Regions from separate parts of the Amycolatopsis sp. NPDC003731 genome, predicted to be linked through region 1. Evidence: riboswitches for the same ligand, from Rfam matches in the RefSeq annotation. Region 1 holds a riboswitch; the other holds the start of a gene.
The links. A riboswitch is a leader RNA that binds a small molecule or an ion and turns the genes downstream of it on or off. The one in region 1 is predicted to bind S-adenosylmethionine.
Positions count from the first base shown of each region.

Region 2: linked by a shared signal. The riboswitch ahead of ACWDN5_RS00715 (methionine ABC transporter ATP-binding protein) and the one ahead of ACWDN5_RS39400 (aminotransferase class V-fold PLP-dependent enzyme) in region 1 are both predicted to bind S-adenosylmethionine.

Region 1 covers NZ_JBSFNC010000156.1:6,668-12,731, reverse strand. Annotated here, with positions in the region: gene ACWDN5_RS39415 (penicillin-binding transpeptidase domain-containing protein) at 1-138, shown strand, start outside; gene ACWDN5_RS39410 (ArsR/SmtB family transcription factor) at 267-1,022, shown strand; gene ACWDN5_RS39405 (potassium/proton antiporter) at 1,120-2,598, shown strand; SAM riboswitch class IV at 2,677-2,791, shown strand; gene ACWDN5_RS39400 (aminotransferase class V-fold PLP-dependent enzyme) at 2,832-4,157, shown strand; gene ACWDN5_RS39395 (hypothetical protein) at 4,174-4,770, shown strand; gene ACWDN5_RS39390 (hypothetical protein) at 4,775-5,371, shown strand; gene lspA (signal peptidase II) at 5,449-6,045, shown strand; gene ACWDN5_RS39380 (RluA family pseudouridine synthase) at 6,042-6,064, shown strand, end outside.
Region 2 covers NZ_JBSFNC010000001.1:141,142-147,205, forward strand. Annotated here, with positions in the region: gene ACWDN5_RS00705 (ABC-F family ATP-binding cassette domain-containing protein) at 1-1,308, opposite strand, end outside; gene ACWDN5_RS00710 (4-(cytidine 5'-diphospho)-2-C-methyl-D-erythritol kinase) at 1,528-2,490, opposite strand; gene ACWDN5_RS00715 (methionine ABC transporter ATP-binding protein) at 2,561-3,574, opposite strand; SAM riboswitch class I at 3,784-3,874, opposite strand; gene rsmA (16S rRNA (adenine(1518)-N(6)/adenine(1519)-N(6))-dimethyltransferase RsmA) at 4,001-4,837, opposite strand; gene ACWDN5_RS00725 (transglycosylase family protein) at 4,999-6,064, opposite strand, start outside.

The DNA of each region.
Region 1 (6,064 bases):
CAGTTCGGCGACGGCTCGAACGCCACGGGCTGGTTCGTCGGCTACCGCGGCAGCATCGCCTTCGCCGTGGTCCTCGAAAAGTCGAACGACTCCGGCCCGGCCGTCCAGCTGGCCGCCAAGTTCCTCAAGGCCCTCTGACCCGCACCGGCCCGCAGCCGCCGTGTCGTCCATCCAGGTACGCGTGTCGTCCGTCCAGGTACGCGTGTCGTCCGGCCGGGTACGAAGGTTCGGCCGTGGCCGACGGGTCGGGGCCGTAGCGTGGGGGCATGGAGACGATCGCGCTGGCCGAGGTGGCCGCGGTGCTCGCCGACCCGAGCCGGGCCACCATGTGCCTCGTGCTGCTGGACGGGCGGGCCTGGACCGTCGGCGAGCTCGCGAAGGCGGCCGGGATCGCGCTCTCGACGGCCAGCGAGCACGTCACCCGGCTGGCCGGTGCCGGCTTCGTCGCCCGCGTCAAGCAGGGGCGGGCCAGCTACGTCCGGATCGCCGACCCGCGGGTCGCCGAGCTGATCGAGCACCTGGCCCAGCACGCAGTGACATCCGGGGCGCTGCCCCGGGCCGGGGGCTCCGCCACCCGGAGCCCCCGAAAGGCTGCCGGTCACCGGCCGGTCACCGGCCTCAAGTCCTCCCTGCGCGCCCGGCGGCTCGGCTTCGCCCGGACCTGCTACGACCACCTCGCCGGCGAGCTCGGCGTCGCCCTCCGCGAGGGCATGCTCGCCACCGGCCTGCTCGACACCGCCGCCGGGCTGGCGCTGACCCCGCGCGGCCGCGACGTCCTGGCGGCTCTCGGCGTCCCCGTCGCGGCCGGGCGGCGGCCGCTGCTGCGTGACTGTCTGGATTGGACGGAGCGCCGCGACCACCTCGCCGGCGCCCTGCCCGCCGCGCTGCTCGAGCGGGCGGTCGACGCCGGCTGGGTGGCCCGGGACGGTCACCGCGCGGTCAAGGTGCTGCCGGCAGCGGGGGAGCCGTTCGCCGCGCTCGGTGTCGATCTCGACGCGCTCAGTGGTGTTGCGGCGCCTTAACACACCGGGTGTCCGGCGCCGGGCAGCGGTACACGAACGAGTTAATCCACGTGCCTCACTATTCTGAGAGCCCCACGGCACTCGGGAGGAGGCGGGCATGGACCAGCTTCCCGTGCTGCTCGGCGTCGGCGGCGTCGTCCTCCTCGCGTCCGTGCTGGCCGTGCGCGTGTCGATCCGGCTCGGCCTGCCCTCGCTGCTGCTGTACCTGGGGATCGGCGTCCTGCTGGGCGAAGCCGGCTTCGGCATCCGGTTCGACAACCCCGGCCTGACCCAGTCGCTCGGCCTCGCCGCCCTCGTCATGATCCTCGCCGAAGGCGGGCTGACCACCCGGTGGTCGGCGGTGAAACCCGCGCTGGGCCGCGGGATCGCACTGTCCACAGTGGCCGTAGTGGTGAGCGTTGCGGCCACCGGCGCGGCCCTGCACTGGCTGCTGGGCCTCGACTGGCGGCTGGCGCTGCTGTGGGGCGCGGTGCTCGCCTCGACCGACGCGGCCGCGGTGTTCTCGGTGCTGCGCACGGCCGGGATCGGCAAACGGCTCACCGGCGCGCTCGAACTCGAGTCGGGGATCAACGACGCACCGGCCTACATCGCCGTCGTGGTGCTGGCCGAAGGCACCACTGTGGACTGGACGCTGCCGCTGCTGGTGGTCTACGAGCTGACGGCGGGCCTGGTCATCGGCCTCGCCTTCGGCTGGCTCGGCGGGATCGCGCTGCGCCGGGCCGCGCTCCCGGCGACCGGCCTCTACCCGCTGGCCACGGTCGCGGTGTGCGTCGTCGCCTACTCGTCCGGGCAGCTGCTGCACGCGTCCGGGCTGCTCGCCACCTACGTCGCCGCGCTGGTGCTCGGCAATTCGCGGCTGCCGCACCGGTCGGACACGCTCTCGTTCGCCGAGGGCCTGGGGTGGCTGGCCCAGATCGGGCTGTTCGTGCTGCTCGGGCTGTTCGCCTCGCCGGGCCGGCTGCTCGACGCGATCGTGCCGGGCCTGGTCGCGGGCGCGGTGGTGCTGCTGCTGGCGCGGCCGGTCTCGGTGGTGCTGTCGATGCTGCCGTTCCGCCTGCCGTGGCGGGAACAGGTGTTCCTGTCGTGGGCCGGGCTGCGCGGCGCGGTGCCGATCGTGCTCGCCATGATCCCGTTGTCGCAGGGCCTGCCGGGCGCGCAGCGGCTGGTCGACGCGGTGTTCGTGCTGGTCATCGTGCTGACGCTGGTCCAGGGGGCGACGCTCGGCCCGCTCGCGCGCACGCTCGGGCTGGCCAAGAAGTCCGAAGCGCACGAGATCGAGGTCGACTCCGCGCCGCTGGACGAGCTCGGCGCCGAACTGCTGCAGGTCCGCATCCAGCCGGGGTCGAAGATGCACGGCGTGTACCTGTCCGAGCTGCGGCTGCCGGTCGGGGCGACGATCAGCCTGGTCGTCCGCGACGGCGCCGGGTTCACCCCGCAGAAGACCAGCCGGTTGCAGGAGAACGACCAGCTCCTGGTCGTCACGACGAGCGCGGTCCGCGACGCGGTCGAACGCCGGCTGCGCGCCGTCGACCGGGCCGGCCGCCTGGCCCGCTGGAAGGGCGAATCCGGTCGCTGAGCACGCTCTGTGACCGGCGTCTCAGAATGTGCGACGGGGGTTGGCGCCCGGGCGCGCTCTCGGTTACCTTTCGAACCAGGTCATGAGTGCCAGCGCGAAGCCCCGGCTTGCTGGCCGGCAACCCTCCTACCGCGGTGGGGTGCCCCGGGTGAAGACCGGGCCGGTCGCGCCGTGCGACGGGCAAGCGCGGGCCCCTCGCCGGGGGTCCCCCGGATCGCCGAGGAGGCACCCCGATGACTCTCGCCATCGACCGCACCCAGCTCGAAGCCCCTGCCGTTCCCGCCGTCGCCGGGGCGTCGCTGCGGGTTCCGCTGGTGACCGGCGGGGACATCGGCTACGCCAATCTCGACCACGCCGCGAGCGCACCCTGCCTCGACGCCGTCCGCGCGAAGGTCGACGAGTTCCTGCCCTGGTACGCCAGCGTCCACCGCGGCGCCGGCTTCGCGTCGCAGGTCTCCACCAAGCTCTACGAGCGCACCCGCGACGTCCTGCGCCGCTTCGTCGACGCGCGGCGGACCGACACCGTCGTCTTCACCCGCAACACCACCGACTCCTTCAACCTCCTCGCCCGCAGCCTTCCCCGGCACACCACGGTGGTCGTCTTCGACACCGAGCACCACGCCGCGCTGCTGCCGTGGCACGGCCCGAACGTCCGGCGGATCCCGACGCCGCGCACCCGCCTCGCCGCGGTGTCCGCTGTGGACGAAGCACTCGCCGAAGCCCCGCAGGGCCCGCGGCTGGTCGTCGTCACCGGGGCGTCCAATGTGACCGGTGAGCTGCTCCCGGTGGCGGAAATCGCGGCCGTGGCGCGGAAACACGGCGCCCGGATCGCCCTCGACGCCGCCCAGCTGGCCCCGCACCGCCGGATCTCGCTCAAGGAACTCGACGTCGACTACGTCGCGCTGTCCGGCCACAAGCTGTACGCGCCCTTCGGTGCAGGCGCGCTGATCGGCCGTGCCGACTGGCTGCGCGCGGCCCGCCCGTACCTCGCCGGCGGCGGTGCGACCAAGCTCGTCACCGAAGACGCCGTCGTCTGGAACACCGGCCCGGAGCGCCACGAAGCCGGCTCGCCCAACACCGTCGGCGTGTACGCGCTCGGCGTCGCGTGCGAGACCCTCGGCGAAAACTGGGCCGCGATCGAAGACCACGAGCAGGCCCTGCTCGCCCGGCTCCGCAAGGGCCTCGAGAGCATCCCGGGCTGCGCCGAGCTGCGGCTGTTCGACGCGCCGGTCGACCGGGTCGGCACGGTCAGCTTCGTCGTCGACGGTTTCGACCCCGGCTGGCTCGCCGCGGTCCTGTCCGCCGAGTACGGCATCGGCGTCCGCGACGGCGCCTTCTGCGCCCACATCGCGGCCAAGCGCCTGATCGGCCGCACCGGCGGCGACGGGCAGCAGGCGGTCCGCGTCAGCCTCGGCCTCGGCAGCACGGAGGAACACGTCGACCGCGTGCTCCTCGCCCTGCGGCAGATCGTCGCCCGCGGAGCCCGCTGGGAGTACGCGAAGGTGGACGGCCGCTGGGCCCCGGTCGGCGACCCGCGCGAGCTGCCGCCGTTCTGTTGAACGCTGGCCTGGGCCGATGGGGAGAGGGCCGCGTTTCTGGTTTCCGCTGGCACTGCTGGGGTTCGCGCAGCTCGGCTCGGTCGTCGTGCAGCTGCTGTGGCGCCGGAGCCGGGCCGAAAGCGAGTCCGCGAACCTCCTCCTCGCACCGGCGGTCCCGCCCGGCGCGACCGAGTACAGCCGCGCGCAGCGGTGGCCGCTGGACTTCCACGTCGGGGACAGCAGCCTCCCGGTCGGGCCGGTGTGGCTGGTCACACTCGGCGTGGCCGTCCTCGGCACCGCCGTCTGGTACGCGTTCGCCCGGCGGCCGGGCCGGGTGGGGTGGTTCGTCCTCGGCACGATCGCCGCGCTGCTCGCCGTCCCGCTGCTCGACCTGGTCGGGTCCTGGCAGTTCCGCCTCGGCGACGGCCTGCGCGGCCCGCTCCTGGCCACCCTCGGCCTGCTGCTGCTCGCCGCCTGCGAACGCAGCCGGTTCGTCCTGCTGACGACGGTGGCATTCGCCCTGGTCGCCGTGGTGCTCTCGGCGGACACGGCGGGGATGCTGGCCTCGGCGATGATCCTGCTCGCCGCCGCCTTCATCGCCCTGCTGCGGGGAAGCCCGCGCTCGATACCCTGACCCGATGGGGTGTTCACGGCGGTCCTGGTTCCCGCTGGCCGCGCTGGGGTTCGCGCTGATCGTGCTGGTGGCCGTCGACCTGGTCACGGACCGCCCCGAAAGCACGCTGGGGTACCAGCGGTCGCACGGCTTCGCGACCAACGAGCTCAACGGCACCGGCCTGGCGAGCGAGCAGCGAGCGATCGCCGTCGCCGTCGACGTGGTGCCCTCGGCGCGGCTCGGCTGGCTCGCCGGTCTCGTCTGCGTGGTGCTCGCCGTGGCCGCTTGGTACTGGCGGCAGCTACGGCCCGAGCGTCCCGGCCGGTTCCTGCTCGGCACGCTCGGGGCGCTGGCCGCCGTCCCGCTGCTCGACCTGGTCGGCGCCCTCCAGTTCCGGCTCGGCGGCGACGTCCGCGGCGCGCTCCTGGCGACGCTCGGCCTCCTGCTGCTGGCCGGCTGCGAACGCAGCTGGTTCCTGCTGGCCGTCACCGGCGTGTTCGCGCTGGTCGCGACGGTTTTCCTGCCTCCGGCAGCCGGCGCGCTCGCCGCGGCGGGCATCCTGTTCGCGGCCGCCTTCGCCGTGCTCCTGCGGCCGCGTCCGGACGGGCCCGCCGCCGCCTGACCAGCGCCGTGGACAATGGACCGGTGAGCACCGAGCCCAGCCACTCCGAACCCGACACCGCCGCGCCCGCCGAGGCGGTGCCCGATCCGGCCGCCGACGCGCCCGAGAACCCGGAGGTGCCGGCGAAGCCGCTGCTGCCGAAGCGGCGGGTCGGCTGGGTCTTCGCGGTCGCCGTCGTGTTCTGGGCGATCGACCTGGTGACGAAGAACCTGGTCGTCGCCAACCTGGAGGGCAAGGAGCCGGTCAAGGTCCTCGGCGGGCTGATCTACCTGCAGGTGATCCGCAACCCCGGCGCCGCCTTCTCGATGGCCACCGGCATGACCTGGGTGCTCGCCCTGGTCGCGCTCGCCGTGGTCATCGCGATCATCTGGCTGTCGCGGCGGCTGCGCTCGATCGGCTGGGCGATCGGCCTCGGCCTGGTGCTCGCCGGCGCCACCGGCAACCTGACCGACCGCATCTTCCGCGCGCCCGGCGGGCTGCAGGGTCACGTCGTCGACTTCATCTCGGCCTTCGCGCCCAACGGCAAGGGCTTCGCGATCTTCAACATCGCCGACTCCGCGATCTGCGTCGGCGGCGCCCTGATCGTGCTGCTGTCCCTGCTGGGCAAGGACTACGACGGCACGTCGACCAAGGACAAGAAGAAGGCCGAGCAGCAGCAGGAGGAGCAGGCGTGAGCTCGCGGATGCTCCCGGT
Region 2 (6,064 bases), on a different contig from region 1:
CAGGTCGTTCGTCGGCTCGTCGAGGAGCAGCACGTTCGGCTCGGCCATCAACAGCCGGCACAGCTGCAACCGGCGGCGCTCGCCGCCCGAGAGGTCCTCGACCGGGGTCCACTGGCGGGCCGCCGGGAAGCCGAGCTTCTCGCCCAGCTGCGACGCCGTCATCTCCTGCTTGCCGAACACCACGCGCCCGGCCACCTGCTCGATCGCCTGCAGCACGCGCAGGTCGCCGGGCAGGTCGTCGAGCTCCTGGCGCAGGTGCGCGAGCGCGACCGTCTTGCCCTCGATCCGGCGACCCGTCGAGCCCTCGACGTCGCCGCCGAGCAGCTTCAGCAGGGACGTCTTGCCCGAGCCGTTGACGCCGACCAGGCCGATCCGGTCGCCCGGGCCGATCCGCCAGGTGACGTGGTCGAGCAGCGTCCGCTCGCCCACCGCGTACGTCGTGTCTTCCAGCTCCAGCACGGTTTTCCCGAGCCGCCGCTTCGCGAACGCCTGCAGCTCGACGGAGTCGCGCGGCGGCGGGACGTCGGCGATCAGCGCTTCGGCCGCCTCGACGCGGTAGCGCGGCTTCGACGAGCGCGCCTGCGGGCCGCGGCGCAGCCACGCCAGCTCCTTGCGGGCCAGGTTCTGCCGCTTCTCCTCGGCCGTCGCGGCCAGCCGCGCCCGCTCGGCGCGCGCGAAGATCCAGTCGGCGTAACCACCTTCGTACTGCTCGACGCGGCCGTTCGCGACCTCCCACGTCAGCGTCGCGACGGTGTCGAGGAACCACCGGTCGTGCGTGACGACCACGACGGCGACCTTCCGGGCCAGCAGGTGGTCGGCGAGCCAGCGGACACCTTCGACGTCCAGGTGGTTGGTCGGCTCGTCGAGCACGATCAGGTCGAGCTCACCGGTCAGCGCGGCGGCCAGGGAGACCCGGCGCCGCTCGCCGCCGGACAGGTTCGCCGTCGGGGTGTCCAGACCGATCGCCGTGATACCCAGGCCGTCCACAATGGACCGGACGCGGGCGTCGGCGGCCCATTCGTGCTCGGCGCCGTAGCGTTCGAGCACGACGTCGCCGACCGTGCTGCCGTCCGGGAGTTCCGTGCGTTGGGTGACCACGGCCATCCGCAGATCGCGAACATGGCTCACCCGCCCGGAATCCGGCTCGGCGAGTCCGGAAAGGACTTCCAGCAGCGTGGTCTTGCCGCCCCCGTTGAGGCCGACGACGCCGATGCGCTGCCCGGCCGCGATGCCGAGGGAAACGCCGTCCAGCAGCGGGCGAACCCCGTAGGACTTGCTCACCGCCTCCAGGTTGACCAGGTTGGCCATCCGCTCAGCCGATCCTTTCCACGATGACGAACCGGGGCACGACGGTCCCGGTGAAATGGGGATTTCTCAGCGCAGGCAACGCTTCAACCGTAGGGGGAGCGCACCGGCGCGAGGACGACGAGCCCGCTCCGGTCCCGGAAAGAAACCGCGGCTCGTCCGTTCCGTGTTCAACGCGGCACCGACGGGGTCGTATTCCCGAGAACGCGAACTCGGCGTGCTTCATGCGTGCACCCGCGGCGGCGCCGGGCGCGGCGCGTCGTCCCCGCCGACCACCCGGGCACCGGGGACCGGGCCGTGGGCCACCCGGACCGTCCGGCACACGCCGGCGCCCGACAGCTCGGCCGCGACCTCCACCGCCGACTGCGCGTCTTCGCAGAGGAACGCGCACGTCGGGCCGGAACCGGACACCGTGCCCGCGAGCGCGCCCGCGTTCACGCCCGCCCGGAGCGTGCGGCGCAGGTCGGGCCGCAGCGAGACCGCGGCCGCCTGGAGGTCGTTGCCCAGCAGCAAGGCCAGCTGGCGCGGGTCGCCCGAGGCCAGCGCCTCGACGACCGGCGTGTGCGAGCCGATCCGGGGCGGGTTGCCCGCCGCGCGCAGGCGGTCGAGTTCGCCGAACACCTTCGGCGTCGACAGCCCCTCGGCGGCGAAAGCCAGCACCCAGTGGAACGTGTGCCGCGACAGCACCGGGACGAGCTGTTCGCCGCGGCCGGTGCCCAGCGCGGTGCCGCCGTAGAGCGCGAACGGGACGTCGCTGCCCAGGCCGGCGGCGATTTCGGCGAGTTCGTCGCGGGTGACGTCGAGCCCCCACAGCGAAGCGAGTCCGACCAGTGTCGCCGCGGCGTCGGCGCTGCCGCCCGCCATGCCGCCCGCGACCGGGATGCCCTTGCGCAGCACCACCCGGACCTTCGGCTCGCCGGTGCGCCCGGCATGCGCGGCCAGCGCCTCGACGGCCCGCCAGGCCAGGTTTTCGGGGCCGATCGGGACCGAGCCCTCCCCTTCGCCGTAGACCTCGATGCCGGGCTCTTCGGTGACCGCGACGGTCACCTCGTCGGTCAGCGACAGCGCCTGGAACACGGTGACCAGCTCGTGGTAACCGTCTTCCCGCAGGTCGTCGACCGAAAGGTGCAGGTTGACCTTGGCCGGGACCCGGACGGTGACTGGGGGCGGAACTACAGCGAGCACCCGACCAGCCTACGTGCCCGCGGAAACGCCCCGATGCGACCTGCGCATCGGGGCGTTCCCGGTGGAAAGATCAGGCAGCCGCCACACCCTGCGGGCCGCGCGCGGTCTGCGTCACGTGCCCGCCGCGCTCGGCGACCCAGGCCAGCGCCGCGTCGGCCCGCTCGCCGCGGACACCGAGGCGGAACCGGCCGACCGGCGTGTCACCGATGCGGGTCAGGCCGCCGCCGATGGTGGCGAACTCGACGTCGAAGCGGCCGGCGGCCTCGGGCAGCAGCGCGCCCACCGAAGCGAAACCGACCAGCACGACGTCGGCCGAGCGGTCGTAGCGCGCCGCCTGCGAGCGGGTCGTCTCGATGGCCGGCAGCAGCGCCTGGGCGGTGCGGCTGGCCGGGTTCGAGATCAGGTCGAGCACCGTGCCGCGCTCGACGACCGTGCCGTCCTCCAGCACCGCGACGTCGTCGCAGACCCGGCGGACCACGCCCGCGTCCGGCGTCGTGACGACGATCGTGGTGCCCAGCTCGGAGCGCGCCCGGTCGAGGACGGCGAGCACCGCGCCGGCCTCCTCCGGGTCGACGCCGGCGGTCGGGTCGTCGGCGAGCAGCACGGCCGGGGCCGCCGCCAGCGCCTTCGCGACCGCGACGCGGCGCAGCTGCCCGGCGGACAGCTCACCGGGCCGCTGCGTGGCGCGCTGGGTCAGGCCGACGAGGTCGAGCAGCGAGCCGACCCGGCTGCGGCGCTGCGGGCCGTCGACGCCGAGCTGCTCGAGCGGGGAAGCGATGTTGCCGGCGATGGTGCGCTCGGCGATCAGCTCCGGCTTCGTGGAAACGACGCCGAGCTGACGGCGGATTTCGCGGAGGCGGCGGCCGTCGAGGGTGCCGGTGTTGAGGCCGTCGAGGCGGACGACGCCGCGGTCGGGGCGCTCCTGCAGGGCGATGCACCGGGCGAGGACGGACTTGCCCGACCCGGCGGGACCGACCACGCCGAACAGCGAGCCTGCCTGGACGTCGACGCTCACGTCCCGCAGCGCGACGACGGAGTTTCCGTTGGTGGCAAAGGTTTTGGACAGGTTTTCGACGGTGATCACGAAGGCTCCAGAAAACGGGGTGCAGGCAGCGCGCAGCACCCGGCCGCAAGCGAGTTCCGTCCTGTTCGGACGGTGCATGAAGAAGAGGTGGACCGGCTCGGACTAGCTCAGTGGGAGCGTCGACATGCGGTCACGGAGCGGCGGCCTTCGTCGACAACGCGACGCCTGGTCAGGAGCAGGGGGCGGGCTACCCTCTTCATCGAAAACGGCCTCCATCGGTCCTGGCGGTAGCACCTGCCCTGTGGAGGGTGGTTGCTGCGACTTCGGCGAGCCAGGTCTCTCAGTCGCTCGGGATGGACGTATTGAGTAAAACCGATCCCGAGGAGCGAAAGCAAGCCCGTTGGCCCAGATCACACGAGTGGAGGTGTCCGAATCGCGGGATCACGGGCTTGGCGGGCGTATTTTCACGCCTCCACTGTGGAGCCGCTAGCGCGCGGCGGCGATGCGGGCGAAGTCGTGCACATCCAGCTGCTCGCCACGGGTCCTGGGGTCGATCCCGGCCGCCGTCAGGAGTTCGCCGGCGCGCTCGGCCGAGCCCGCCCAGCCCGCGAGCGCGGCCCGGAGCGTCTTCCTGCGTTGTGAGAAAGCGGCGTCCACCAGGCCGAAGAGGACGTCCCGGTCGTCGGACGCCGTCGCGTCGGCCCGCTCGAAGGCGACGAGCGCGGAATCGACGTTCGGCACCGGCCAGAACACCGAGCGTGGCACGGCGGCGACCTTGCGTGCGGGGCCGTACCAGGCGAGCTTGACGCTGGGCACGCCGTAGATCCGGCTGCCGGGGCCGGCGGCCATCCGGTCGGCGACCTCGGTCTGCACCATGACGAGACCGGTCCGGAGGGAGGGCACCTCGGCCAGGAGGTGCAGCACGACGGGCACGGCGACGTTGTAGGGCAGGTTGGCGACGAGAGCGGTCGGCTCGCCCAGTTGTTCGCGGGTGACGCGCAGGGCGTCGGCCCCGACGACGGTGAGGTTCCCCGCGGCCTCGGGCCCGCGTTCGGCGACGGTCTTGGGCAGCCGTTCGGCGAGCTTGGGATCGATCTCGACGGCGACCACCCGGGCGCCGGTGGCGAGCAGCCCGAGGGTCAGGGACCCGAGGCCGGGCCCGACCTCGAGGACGACGTCGTCGGGCGTGACGTTCGCCAGCTCGACGATCCGCCGGACGGTGTTGGGGTCGTGCACGAAGTTCTGCCCGAGCTTCTTGGTCGGCCGCACGTCGAGTTCGGCCGCCAGCGCACGGATTTCGGCCGGTCCCAGCAGTTCAACCACCGCTGGAGCCTACTTGAACCCGGAATTCGCGTGATCAGAGGCGCGTCTCGCGTGATTGGGGGGACGACACGCGTGATTGGAGAGCCGACACGCGTGATTGGCGGGTCGACACGCGGAACGGCCCCCGTCCGGGGAGGACGGGGGCCGGTTCGAAGCGGTACTCAGGCCTTCTTGCCGCAGACCGGCCAGGCGCTGTAGCCGCCGCGGGCGTCGCGGACCTTCTCCGCGACCGCGATCTGCTGCTCGCGCGAAGCCTGGCTCGGCAGGTTCGCGTACTGGTCGCCGCCGTAGGCGTCCCACGTGCGCTTGTCGAACTGGAGGCCGCCGTAGTAGCCGTTGCCGGTGTTGATGGACCAGTTGCCGCCCGACTCGCACTGCGCGATGCGGTCCCACGCGGAGCCGTCGCCGATCGCCGGGGTCGGGGCTTCCTTGGTGCCGACGTGGACGATCTTCGGCTTCGGCTGGGTGATGACCTTCTCGGAGATGCTCTCCCGGCCGACCTCTTTGCCGTTCTTCTGCGTGACCTTGTAGGTCACTTCCTTCTCGCCCGGCGTGCCGGGGTCCTCGACCTGCGTCTTGCCCTTGGCGAGGTTCGGGTCGTCGACGCGCTGCTCGGGCGGGTCGATGGACTCCTTCTGGACGACCGTCGAGACGCCGGTGCGGCTGATGTGCACCTCGGCGCCGTCGGTCAGCTTGACGTCCAGGCCGCCCTCGGCCTGGTCCTCCGGGCCCAGGGTGAGCTTGTACTCGCCCAGGAACTCCTTCGTCGTCACGGCCGTGGTCTTGACCTGCTTCGGCGCGTTGCCGCCGTCGTACAGGGTGATGTTCTTGAGCGTCTTGATCTCGACGGTCGCGCCCTGCAGCGGCAGCTCGCCGCTCTTCGGCATCGACATCCAGGTGCCGGCCTTGTCCATCTCGGTCATCCCGAGCTGGCTCAGCGCGTCGCCGAGGTGGGTCGCGCGGACCCAGGAGGTGCGCTCGGCGCCGTCGACGATCAGCTTCAGCTGGCGGCCGCGCTCGAGCTTGATGACGCCGCCGTCGCCGACCTCCGCCTGCGGGGAGGGCGAGAGCGAGTCGTGCTCGCCGACGGACAGGCCCGCGTCCTCGAGTACCTCGCCGACGGTGCCGCCGAAGGAGTGCACGGTCTGCTGGTGGCCGTCGACGTCGACGGTGATGCTCTTGTTCATCGCCAGCGCGGCCGCGCCGCCGCCGGCGACGGAGATCATG